One region of the Shewanella sp. Koi 1 genome, then DNA from elsewhere that is predicted to be linked to it. Evidence: riboswitches for the same ligand, from Rfam matches in the RefSeq annotation. Region 1 holds a riboswitch; the other holds the start of a gene.

Evidence for each region. A riboswitch is a leader RNA that binds a small molecule or an ion and turns the genes downstream of it on or off. The one in region 1 is predicted to bind cyclic di-GMP.
Region 2: it holds a riboswitch for cyclic di-GMP, as region 1 does, so the genes downstream of both, gbpA (N-acetylglucosamine-binding protein GbpA) here and ACUZ8J_RS06130 (glycosyl hydrolase family 18 protein) in region 1, are expected to answer to the same signal.

What each region holds. Positions count from the first base shown of each region.
Region 1 is NZ_JBREJM010000001.1:1,371,098-1,377,837, reverse strand. It holds gene ACUZ8J_RS06135 (FKBP-type peptidyl-prolyl cis-trans isomerase) at 1-13, shown strand, start outside; gene ACUZ8J_RS06130 (glycosyl hydrolase family 18 protein) at 81-2,687, opposite strand; cyclic di-GMP riboswitch class I at 2,796-2,884, opposite strand; gene ACUZ8J_RS06125 (ROK family protein) at 3,351-4,142, opposite strand; gene ACUZ8J_RS06120 (aminopeptidase P family protein) at 4,505-6,322, shown strand.
Region 2 is NZ_JBREJM010000001.1:3,728,874-3,735,613, reverse strand. It holds gene exeM (extracellular exonuclease ExeM) at 1-353, shown strand, start outside; gene ACUZ8J_RS16515 (hypothetical protein) at 482-937, shown strand; gene ACUZ8J_RS16510 (PaaI family thioesterase) at 1,048-1,485, shown strand; gene ACUZ8J_RS16505 (YgjV family protein) at 1,538-1,783, shown strand; gene katB (catalase KatB) at 2,130-3,590, shown strand; gene ACUZ8J_RS16495 (TMEM165/GDT1 family protein) at 3,662-4,219, opposite strand; cyclic di-GMP riboswitch class I at 4,622-4,717, shown strand; gene gbpA (N-acetylglucosamine-binding protein GbpA) at 4,843-6,318, shown strand.

The DNA.
Region 1 (6,740 bases):
GAAGATAAATTAATCTTACGCTGTATTCCTTAATAAAAAGCCCTGCATTGCAGGGCTTTTTTGTCTTTAATCCCTATCGACTAAGGGCAAGACGCCGCGCCAATATCCGTCCATACTGCAGCGACACCGGGAACATCACCCTTAGTCCAGTATTTGGCTTGCCACTGACGACCGTTATAGCTAGTCGTTGCTCCGCCGTTGTAGGCAACGCCCGCATCCCAGCCTAACTCAACCTGACTCAACAATTGCCATTGGTCGGCGGTTCTTGAAGGTGTGTTACCTTGAGTCCAGTATTTCGCCTTCCAAACCAGTTGGTTATAACTCACGGTATCACCCGTGTTGTAAATGCTTGTCGCATTCCAAGCGGGATAGTTGGCCGCATTAGGGTCAGTTGCGTCACATTGACCGCCCGTCGCCTTAGGCGTCACGGTTAAGGTCAAGGCAGCACTGGCATCTAAGGCACCATCGGAGACCAATACACTCAAACTGTATTGGGTCGACTGAGTAACAGCTGGCGCCGTCACCACCAATGTGGCACTGTTTTGTCCACTCGCCGCCACGTCGTTTGGCACTGTCCATGCGTAGGTGAGGCTGTCGCCATCGGCATCGGTCGCCGTCGCATTGATGCTCACCGATTGCCCCGCTTCAACCGTCACACTGGCTGGCACAGTCACCACTGGCGCTTGGTTTGCCGTCTCGGCCTTATGGGTGAGAGTCACAGTGTCGGTTGAAGATAATCCCTCAGGATCTGTGACTCGCAGGCTAAACACATACACCACATCCGACGCCGCCCCGCTCAGTTGCACCGCAGCATTGGCCATATCCGCATTAGTGATACTTAAGCTTGGGCCAGAGACTTGGCTCCATTGATAACTCAAGGCGCCGTTTTCAGGATCCCGCGACGCGCTGCCGTTTAGCGTGACATCCGCTGTACCGGTTACCGTGATATCCGCTCCCGCGTTGGCAATCGGCGCTTTATTCGCTGGTGGCGTTGTGCCCTCGCCATGACCTAGACCTTCGTGCATGGCATTGAGAATGTCGCCATTATCGGCATCAATTTCCCAGGCGAACAGACCACCGAGCTGATTGGCCAGCACGTATTGACCCTTGGCTTTAACAGAACGAGCATCATCGAAGGTAATTAAATCACCCGTAGATGCATTAAACACCGATGGTGCTTCAGCGGTTTCATCATAGGCATAGCTCCAACCTGCGCCCATATAATCCTTGGCGATCTGGCGATAATCCACTACGCCCGCTTCCCAAGTGCCCTTCACTTTGCCCGTTGCAGTGCCCGTGAAAGGATTGTTACCGCTATAGCCATTGACCCCAGTCCAGCCGCGGCCGTACATAGCAGCACCGACCACAATCTTACCCGGGGTCACCCCTTGAGAGAGCAGGGCTTTTACGCCTTTGTCCGTGGAGTAACGGGTATTAGGATCCCAGCTCGCCTCATAGAGATTGGTTTGATGTCCCAGCTCTGTATTGGTCCAGCCGCCGTTAAAGTCGTAACTCATCAGGAAGATGTAATCCATATATTGCTGCGCCGCCTGATAATCGACCTTAGCAATCTTATCGCCGCCCGCACTGATGGCCGACGTCAGCTCATAGGTGCGTCCGGTTTCGGCGCTGAGCTCATCGAGCATCGCCCGCAGTTCACGCATCAGGGTGACATAGGTTTGTCCGTCATTGGCATTTCCTAAGCTTGGATTAGCGCCACTGCCGCCCGGGAATTCCCAGTCGATATCGACACCATCGAAGAACTTCCAAGTTTGTAAAAATTCCTTCACTGAGGCGACAAAGGTGTCGCGCTTGGTTTTATCCCCTAAAAAGTAGAAGGGATCCGAGAGCGTCCAGCCACCAACAGAGGGGAGGATCTTCAGATCGGGATAGGCTTGTTTTAACGCCATCAATTGGCCGAAGTTGCCTTTGTAGGGATCGGAATACTCATTCACACCCGCCTGCGGCATTTGCACTGCTGCCCAAGGGTCGTGGATCGCCACTTTAAAATCGGCACGGCCAGCACAGGCGCGCTGCAATGCCTCAAAGCTGCCTTCGATTTCCTTTAAGCTGTCGTTGATGCCATTGCCACCACAAATCGGGGTAAAGCCATATAAAATATGGGTTAAGTTTTGTGCTGGGATCTTATCGACGGGGAATTTACGTCCATAAACACCCCACTCCACAAAGTAACTTCCCACCACTTTGCCGGATTTATTCGCATAGGGACGATTGTTTTCCTTCAAGGGCGCATTGAGTGGCAGTAAATGACTGCCATCGGTATCGGCGACTAAGATTTCCCTCGCATCACTGGCGCTGCAACCTTCGTTATTACAAAGCTGCACACGCATTTGATAGCGCCCGCCCTTATTGACCTTGAAATTGGCCGTACCCGCCGCACTCGATGGACCTTCCCATGCCACATTTCCATTGAGTAATACCTGCGCCTTATTGCCGATATCGCCGTTATACAAGTTCCACGTCACCGACACATCGGCGGCATCTTTTACCGTCACTAATTGGTTATAGGCTGAGGCGGCTTGATTCACCTCGATAATGGCAAACTTGGTTTCCCCCCAACCTAAAGTCGGTTTACCGGGGAGCGCCGCAAAGGCTTGAAAACTGGCAGCGGATGCCAGCACCGAGGCCACCAACATCGCCGAGGTGGAGATTTGAGTCTTAAACATGAGATTTCCCTATTGAGTAAGTTATGCATCAATAAGGCAAACAAAGCGTAGACAGGAAACAACACTCTTAAAACCATGTGCGTACAACGGCAGCATGAAGAAACAACCTGTGGTATCCCCGCTATCATAGGTACAAACGAACCCTTAGACCGGAGGCTTTGCGTCCCAATCTTTCGATTGGTTTGCCTTTTTCACTAATGACAACGTTGTCATTACGTTGATTAGCATATGCCGCTACAGCGTTAAATTGCAACTAAATATTAACAAACGGGCCGTTATACCGATTATCAACGCAGGATTGGCTTTAAAGAAAAGTAAAATCATTGAGTACAAAAAATAAGCAATGAATTGTATTTAAAAGGATTGCTTATGCCATGGAGCCCTATCATCGACTCGTATCGCCAATAGGGAAGGCAATAAAAATAAATCGAAAGTCTTAAGAAAACGGTTTGCAAGGCGCAACTTGATAACTCGTGCAAACAAAAATGCGGTCATCGAATGAGGTGATATGCAGAGTGCACTGCAAACACACAAATCCGATGGCCGCATGCTGTTGTTCTCGACCTAATCTGAACCAATATCAGCGTAAGTAAGCCAAGATTAATAGCCTGAACGAACTTATCACGCCCAATCTTGACCTATTCGCACCTCAATCGAAAGCCGTTAGGCGGCGTCCTTCGAGTAATCCCTTGCCAAGATCACCGATAAGCCACGGCAGACTAAGGTCTCCATATCATCGACACGATTAATCTTCATTTCGGCTAACGGTGCACTGAGAGCCATGCGTCTTAAACTATCCAGACAACCCTTGTAGTACGGCGCGCTGTTCATCATGCCGCCCGCTAACCAAATCCGATTAGGATTAAACAGATTGACCGCCCACGCTAGCCCCATCCCCAGATAAGTACCGGCGAGATATAAATCATCGGCGGTGGAGATCTTACGGCTGCGAATAGAATCGCCGCTGGCGAGCTGCTCGAGACTAAACTCCCCCGCGTCCGTCATCACTCGGCAATGCCCAAGCTCCCCCGCCACTCCCGTAGCCCCCGTAAAAGCCTTGCCGCTCAACGCGATCGACATGCCAATTCCAGTGCCACACATGACTAACAACTCACAGGCATATTTTTCATCACAAGTTGCTTGCATACCGGCGTCGATATCATTGCAGATAAACTTAAGTTCGCCTTGGGTTTTCAAGGTTTCAAAGCTTAGCCCATTGAGACCGGGCAGCGATTTACAGGACACCAAACGATTCTGTTGTACGAGTCCAGGTACAGCGATCGCTAACTGGTAGTGCTGTAAATCATAATCCCGTTCCAGCGCCGCGATTTGATCATTTAAATCTTCAATTTTAAAGCCTTCACCCGTGGGGATTTTATATTGTTCTGTATGCCCCTTGAGTTGAAGTTCGAACAGGGCTTTGCTACCGCCCACGTCTATTGTTAATGTTTGCATCGCCAACTCCACTGATACATGTGCTCCCCTCTGACCCCGAGCGGAGATGGCGAATGTTAGCATAATGGGTAAATATTAGCGATTGAATAAAACTTAAGTAGCTAATTTGTAAGAATTAGTCGGAAGAACTGAGTGATAAAGATAACATTTCAATTTGGAAATTAGTTTAAGATCACAACCCTTGTTATCGCAAAGTGATGCCGAAAAAACAAAATTGTATACAAAATCCTTTATTCCATCCCCTTGCATCTTAGCCGTTGAGCTTGCGATAATCGCCGCCAATTCGCATCCTTTTCGCCAGCATTACGCATTATAATTTTGGCCGCCTACGTCAGCCGCCAATGCCAATATTTGGAGCCCCTATGTCGTTACCATCTTCATCACAATCCCTACAACCGAATAAGATTGCTAACCGTCTTGCCGCCATTCGTAGCGAACTCACCAGTGCCAATTTAGATGCCTTTATCATCCCGCGCGCGGACGAGTACTTAGGCGAATATGTGCCTGAGCATAACGAGCGTCTGTACTGGGCAACGGATTTTACTGGCTCAGCGGGCATGGCTATTGTCTTAAAAGACAAAGCCGCCATCTTTACCGATGGTCGTTACACGGTACAAGTGCGTCTGCAGGTGGATGCAAATCTCTTTAGTTATGAGAGCCTGACCGACACACCGCAAATCGAATGGCTATGCGATACGCTTGCCGCTGGTTCACGTGTAGGCTTCGATGCCCGTTTACACACCTTAGCTTGGTTTGAAAACGCCAAAGCCACGTTAGCGAAAGCCCAAATTGAATTGGTTGCCGTCGAACAGAATCCGATTGATAAGCACTGGCAAAATCGACCTGCACCATCGAGCGCAACTATCACGTTATTTAGTAATGAAAGTGCGGGCAAGACCAGTCTGCAAAAACGCACCGAGATTGGTGCACTAGTCAAAAAAGCCGGCGCCGATGTCGCGCTGATTGCCGCTTTAGATTCCTTCTGCTGGCTGCTCAATATCCGTGGTAATGACGTGCCGCGTCTGCCAGTCGTGCTCGGTTGCGCGCTACTTCACGCCAATGGCGATATGCAGCTGTTTACCGATTTAAGCAAACTCCCAGAAGGCATTGAAGAACACGTTGGAGCGGGTGTGAGCTTTAAGAGCGAAGCTTCCCTTGCCGATACCTTGGCAAGCTTACAGGGCGTGAAACTGCTCGCCGATCCCAATTCTGCCAACGCTTGGGCACAAAATATTGCCCGCGATGCAGGCGCCAAGTTAATTGCCGGAATTGACCCGGTCTCCCTGCCTAAGGCACAGAAAAATGCCGCCGAATTAGCGGGCATGCGCGCCAGCCATATCCGCGATGGTGTGGCCGTGAGCCGTTTCCTCGCTTGGCTCGATGCCGAGGTCGCGGCCAATCGTCTGCACGATGAAGCAACCCTCGCTGACAAGTTGGAAAGTTTCCGCCTCGAAGATCCACAATATCGCGAGCCCAGTTTCGATACCATTTCCGCTGCTGGCGCCAATGCGGCCATGTGCCACTACAACCATAACAATGGCACGCCAGCCATGATGACGATGGACAGCATCTACCTTGTGGATTCTGGCGCTCAGTATCTGGACGGCACCACGGATGTCACCCGTACCATCGCCATTGGTAACGTGACCGATGAACAGAAGAAAATGGTCACCTTGGTATTAAAAGGCCATATCGCCTTAGATCAGGCCCGCTATCCTAAAGGCACCACGGGGCAACAACTCGATGCCTTCGCCCGTCAATATCTGTGGCAACATGGCTTTGATTACGACCACGGCACAGGCCACGGTGTTGGTCATTTCCTCAGCGTGCACGAAGGCCCGCAGCGTATCGGTAAAAACCTCAATGCCATCGCCTTAATGCCAGGCATGGTGTTATCTAACGAGCCAGGTTATTACCGCGCCGACAGTTTTGGGATCCGTTTAGAAAACCTAGTGGTAGTGCAACACTGCGAAGCCTTAAAGGGCGCAGAGCGTGAAATGTATGAATTCGATGCCTTAACGCTGATCCCAATGGATGCTCGCCTTATTGATAAGAGCCTGTTAACCCAAGGCGAAATCGACTGGTTTAATGCTTACCATCAGAAAGTGTTTAACACCTTATCGCCATTAATGTCGGGTAGTGAGCTTGAGTGGCTGACAAAGGCAACAAAAGCCATTTAGCATTAAGTGGCAACAAACACTAAAGCCCAAGCCAATGCTTGGGCTTTTTATTGAGAGTCGCTTCAAGACCCGTTCCACCTATGATGTTACTGTTCTGACAAGCTAAATCACGACATTAGTCCAATAGTCGGGCTGATGTTTTTCACCTAAGCTCCTACCACTATTTAGGCAAATGAATCTATAACAGCCTTAGCCCGGCATAAGCTAAAAACAGACCTTATACAAAACTCTGAAATTTGCTTTTAAACAGGATAAACACTCGTTTGAAAGCGAATTAAAAATGCAATATTTGCAGAAACTTACAAAATTTAAAAATCATTACTTTTGTTGCGGGTAAAGCGAAAAACCGCTCTCCAATAACCACACAAAAATGATACCATTATCACATAATAAGCCGACTCCAATGAGAGCTGGCACC
Region 2 (6,740 bases), 2.4 Mb from region 1:
AGGCCCATGGCGCTGGTACTTACTCATACAGCTACAACGGTGAGTTAGGTAACCTCGACCATGCCTTAGCAAATACTAGTCTTGCTAAGCGTTTAGTGGATATCGAAGATTGGCATATCAACTCGGTTGAATCTAACCTGTTCGAATACGGCAAAAAATTCTCTGGCGCACTGGCCAAATCTGAGAATGCTTTCTCAGCCTCTGACCATGATCCAGTGATTGTGGCATTAAGCTACCCTGCGCCTGTTGAGCCACCAAAACCTGAGCCAAAACCCAAGGATGATGGTGGTGCATTAGGATACTTAGGCTTAGCCTTGCTATCGCTATTCGGCCTGCAACGCCGTCGCCGTTAATCGAGTGATTGCACGCTCACAACTGAGTTTGTGAGCTAAACTCAAAGCTAAGGGATGGTTTTACCATCCCTTTTTTATGGCACTGTTGTTGTGGGACTTTATGTACCTTGATCACAAGGAGAGCGGACATGGCAGCGACTGGCTCCGACCATGCAATCGGCGTGGCAAAAGCGCCACTGTGGTTTTATTTTGTCGCATTCATCAGTTTGTTATGGAACATCATGGGCTTATTGGCATTTGTTATCCAAATGACCATGACGCCTGAGGCCATGGCGCAAATGAGCCCAGATCAAATAAAGCTCTATGAATCGACACCCGCCTGGCTCGACTGTGTGTTTGGGTTTGCGGTGGTTTCTGGCGTTATAGGTTGTCTGTTATTACTCGTTAAAAAAGCCTTTTCTTATAAAATGTTGCTCGCGTCTCTTGTCGCCATATTGGTGCAAATGGGCTATGTATTTAGTATTCAGCAGGCGGCTGCAGTATTGGGGAGCGATGCCCTTATGATGCCGAGCGTGGTGATCCTGTGGGGAATATTCTTAGCCTGGTTTAGTCGTTTTGGTGTCACAAAGCATTGGTTAACTTAGGCGTAGTGACTCCTTGCCATTATCTGGCTGTTATTAGCCAATGCTTATGTGTTGAACTTCAGTCACTTCTTAGTAAACTGCTAGCTGGTTTTCTTTACTAGGATGTTGAAATGAGTATTTGGTTTAGACCTGTCACCTTAGAGGATTGTGCCCGATTAGATGCTGGTATGGGGGGCAAAGGCACCCTGATGCAGACCCTAGGGATCGAGATCAGCGAGATTGGCGATGACTATATGAAGGCGACTATGCCTGCCACGCCCGCCATACATAACCCCTTAGGCATTGTCCATGGCGGCGCGAACGTGGCACTGGCCGAAACCGTGGCCAGCTATGCCGCAAACTTTGCGGTAGATTTCGAGCAATATTATTGTGTTGGACAAGAGATTAACGCCAACCATTTACGCGCTTCGCGTAATGGCGTACTGACCGCGACGGCTAAACCAGTTCATTTGGGGAAACGCAGTTCGGTGTGGGAAATCTTAATCCATAATAGTGCAGGGGAGTTGACCTGTATTTCACGGATGACGGCGGCGGTAGTAAAACGCTAAGAAGGCTCAACCAACCTGTTTAGTTGTATCAATCGATAAATAAGGACGTGATATGGATAGTGCAATGATGTGGGAATGGGTTGGTTATTTGGCATCTGTGGTGGTGGCCATCTCTTTGATGATGTCTAACATCAAAAAGTTACGCTGGTGGAACTTGTTGGGGTCGGCATTGTTCGTTGCCTATGGGGTTGCGATACAAGCTTATCCGGTGGCGGCGGTTAACTTTTTTATCGTGTTAATCGATGCCTATTACTTGGTCGTTATCTATCGCGAGCAGGCGAGTTCTGTCAATGAGTAATATGTAGCACTCTGAATCAATTGAAGTATTTTTTAAGTTTGTCTTAAGCTCAAGTTCTCATTTTTGCCAAGTCGGTTTGCGTTGCGACTGGTATACTCTTTATTCTGTTGCTGGCTATTTCATCACATTCAGGGAGTGAACTTTACTCCCTGAATGATCTAAGTACTCTTCGTTAATCTGAAATGTAGATTATTTGAATCTATATTAATCGTTTTATTGAATTCGTATTTTTGCCTATTCTAACTCCATCGACAACACGTCGCCCTGCCAAGGAGAGAAGCCATGGCCACCATTTACGATTTAATTGAATCTTGGGTTAACACCAATCAAGAATGAGGAGCAAGATATGAGTCAACAGTATTTAACAAGCCAAAGCGGTTCTCCAATTGCTGACGATCAAAACTCATTGTCAGCGGGTGAGCGTGGTCCCTTACTACTGCAAGATTGGCATTTAATTGAAAAACTTGCCCACTTTAACCGTGAGCGTATTCCTGAGCGTGTTGTGCATGCGAAAGGGACTGGCGTATACGGTACTTTCACCCTGACTAAAGACTTAAGCGAATACACCATCGCCGATCACTTTAACGGTTTGGGTAAGCAAACTGAGACCTTCGTGCGCTTCTCTACTGTAGGCGGTGAAATGGGGTCTGCCGATGCCGAGCGCGATCCCCGTGGTTTTGGTTTACGCTTCTATACCGCTCGCGGTAATCACGATATCGTGGGTAACAACACGCCGACTTTCTTCCTGCGTGACGGTATTAAGTTCCCTGACTTTATCCATACTCAAAAGCGTAACCCATTGACGAATTTGAAAGATCCACAAGCTATGTGGGACTTCTGGTCATTAAACCCTGAAGCCATGCATCAAGTGACGATTCTGATGTCTGACCGTGGTATTCCGGCAAACTACCGCCAAATGCATGGTTATGGTTCGCATACTTTCTCGTTCTGGAATGCTAAAGGTGAGCGTTTCTGGGTGAAGTTCCACTTCAAATCGCAGCAAGGCGTGGTGAACTTAACTAATGAGCAAGCCGATAAGTTAAAGGGTATCGACCCTGACTCATCCCAGCGCGATATGGTGGTAGCTGTGACCGACGGTAACTTCCCTCGTTGGACGGTGAACGTACAGATTATGCCTGAGGCTGATGCCAACACTTACCATATCAACCCATTCGATTTGACTAAGGTGTGGCCACATGGCGATTACCCGTTAATTGAGATTGGTGTGTTAGAGCTAAATCGTTTACCGCAAAACTACTTTGCCGAAGTCGAGCAAGTGGCATTAGCCCCGAGCAACTTAGTACCAGGTGTGGGCGCATCGCCCGACAAGATGTTGCAGGCGCGTTTATTCGCCTATGCCGATGCGCAGCGTTACCGAATTGGGGCGAACTACAACCAGTTACCCGTAAACTGCCCACATGCGACTAAAGCCAACCATCACCAACGTGCGGGAGCCATGGCGGGAACACAATGCCCGTACCACGGTAGTCAAACCGGCGGCGATGCCGCGGCTAACTATGGTCCAAACAGCACTGCGGGTGCTTTAGTTGAACCGGCAAACTTTGCCGAGCCACCACTGCGTTTAGATGGCGAAGCGGCGCGTTACAGCCGTTACAATCAGGATGATTACACTCAGGCGGGTAATTTGTATCGCATCTTCAGCGAAGCCGAGAAAGCACGCTTAGTGGAAACGATTTCTGGCTCACTGCGTCAGGCAAGTGTAGAGGTACAGCAACGTATGCTGGCACATTTCCACAAAGCAGATGCCGATTACGGTCAACGGATCCAAACTGCTCTCGGGTTATAAGTTGATTCGTTAGCCCCATAAAAAAAGGCCAGTGTTATCACTGGCCTTTTTGTTTATCTTCATTTTATCAATTAGTTAACCATTAAGGTTGCTACGCCGAGCAGGGCAAACAAAATTGCGCAGCCTCTGTGGATCCACTTCATTGGTAATTTTTCGGCACTAAAATGTCCCGCAATAACCACTGGGACGTTCGCTAGCAACATACCCAAAGTAGTACCTGCAACCACCATGGCTAAGGCATCGTATTTAGCGGCTAAAACGACAGTTGCGATTTGGGTTTTGTCGCCCATTTCGGCGATAAAGAACAGAATAAAGGTCGCAACAAAGGGTCCCATCTTATAGAAACGGCTCTCCTCGGCGTCCACTTTATCGGGGATCAGTACCCAGAGTGCAATCGCAAAGAAGGAGGCGGCAACCAAGTAGCGTGCTACATCTGGGCTCACCCAGTTAATCGCCCATTGTCCAAGCCAAGCGGCGGCAAAATGGTTAAACAGGGTTGAGAGTAAAATACCCAAGATAATCGCAGTTTTATTTTTAAATCTTGCAGCGAGTAATAGGGCAAGCAGTTGGGTTTTATCGCCAATCTCGGCGATGGCAACCGTAAAGGTTGAGGCGAGTAACGCTTCCAAGTGTGATCCTTTTAGGGGTGGTTTTTGACATAAGCACAATAGACCGTCCACCCCTAGGTGCGGTTACTGTGCTCAGGTCTTGCAGGACAAATCGATGATTTGCTGTGAACACCATGGCATGCGGCCAAGTATGTTGATGTTCACCCTGAATATCGATGGCTCGAAATCCAGTTAGCTACTCCCCCGAAGCGAGGTGGGCATTATACCCAAGTGCAACAGGGTTTCAAGATTAAACTCATCGAGTCAGAGGGCAAATAATCTGACAGGTGCCAGTAAAATACCGCTTAGTGTTTTTTAAGGCATTGAATTGTAATAATTTAAATTTTGACAACGCTGTCTTTTGTTGTTAGGTTAGCCGGGTCTCAATGTTTAAGTTACATACTGTTAACTTCAATGGAGATCCACCGTATTTGGCAAACTAATTGAAAAATTAGGACGCAAAGCCTCCGGTCTAAGGTTGTAAAGGGATATTGAAACTAAGATAGCGGGGTTGCCTCAGAATTGAGCTGATGCTTTTAATTCTTTGAAAAATAAACGGCTTTGCTTAATGCTGTTTTGCCTAAATACCACTTTTATACCTATGCCAATCTCGTCGAGAAAGGCGCCCTACGGAGTACAATAAAGTGGCACATCTAACTGCTTTTACATCAATCAGAAATGCTAACCACAAACACCCACAACTGGCTCGTTTAAGCCTAATTGCCTTGGCCTTAAGCGCAACGAGTGCGCTAGTTAGCCAAACGGCGTCGGCCCACGGTTATGTGGTTTCACCAGAATCACGCTCGTACGCCTGTAAAACTGGCAGCAATTTAAACTGCGGCGCCGTTCAGTGGGAACCGCAAAGTGTTGAAGGCCCATCAGGTTTTCCTGAGTCAGGCCCTGCCGACGGTAAAATTGCCAGTGCAGCCAATGCTGCGTTTTCTCCCTTGGATGAACAGAGCCCAAGCCGTTGGTCTAAGCATGACATTAAGTCGGGTTGGAATGACTTTAGCTGGCAGTTCACCGCTAACCACGTGACCCGCAATTGGCGTTACTATTTAACTCGCCAAGGGTGGGACCAAAACCAAGCGTTGAGCCGTGCAAGCTTTGACTTAGCTCCCTTCTGTGTGGTCGACGGAGGCATGGTGCAGCCGCCTAAGTTAGTGACACATAACTGTTATGTGCCTGAAGACAGAAGCGGTTATCACGTGATTTTGGCCGTGTGGGAAGTCGGTGATACCACCAACAGTTTCTATAATGCCATCGATGTGAACTTTAGCTCAGATGTTGTGGTGCCGGGCGAGTGGACCGATATTGGCGATATCAATCCGTCACTCGATCTTAAGGCGGGTGATAAGGTGATGACGCGGGTGTTTGATGCTAATGGCGAGCAAACTGCCAAGCAAACCCAGATAACCATTGCCGACACTACTCAAGGCGCCAAGCAAAATTGGCCATTCCTGTTAGCCAGTGCCATTAATGACCAGCAGCCACAACTTAAGGCGGGGCAGAAGAATGCCTCTGGGGTAATCTCGCCCGTTTACGGTAAAAATGAGATTTATGCCGCGCCTAATTCAGGCCTAGAGCGAGTGGAAGTGAGCTTTGATATTGCGCCTGCGCCGGGCAATCAGCTCGATGTCACGTCACTGGCCGATGATTACACCATTGTCGATGGTGCCGCAAAGGTCAGTTTCGATGTCAGCACTAATGCGGATATGCAGGTCTCGGCTTACCTATTTAGCCACGATGGCACGGCAGCTGGTTATGTCACACAAGCGGTCAACAACACCAACGCGAGTCTAGTGCTTGATGTCGTCGCGCCAAAGGCAGGCCATTATCACTTACAAGTGAAGGGCGAGCCGAAGCAAGGTGAGGTTATCCAGCAAAACTTCGATCTGTTCTTAAAAGATCAAACCACAGCGCCGGATGCCGATTTTGTCTTCCCCGAGGGAGTTAAAAACTATGTGGCGGGCACTAAAGTGCTGCAACCTAAAACTGGCAAGGTCTATCAATGTAAACCTTGGCCTTACAGTGGTTATTGCATGCAATGGTCGCCCACTGCAACTGGGTTTGAACCGGGTGTCGGCGGCTCTTGGAATATGGCTTGGACTGAGCTGTAATTGGTTAACTGGGGAATAAGCGGATTGTGAGTCGCGTTAATCCGCTTTAGCGCAATCCCGTATCCCCGTGAGCGAATCGCTAAACTCATTGATAAACCCTGCAATGCCACAGGTGTTGCAGGGTTTATTGTTTTGATAACAGTTCCGCCTCGTTTTTTTATCTTTTACTCACATTTCCCCTTCGGATAGCCAAAGCGGCTTCATCTTTGTCTATAACTGGCTTGCCCGCTGGGGTTGGCTCTGTTAATGTCCAGAGCTATCTTCTTTTACGCGCGATGTCGCTGCTTTGCTAAGGCAATCACGGTTGAAATTAATGTCACTTTTCTGCAAACGATTTAGTTAGCCTCAATGGCGACTGGGTTGAAATATTCAAAAGCTATTGGGGCCAATTGATCTGCTCTTTGAGATCGGATTGGATGCTT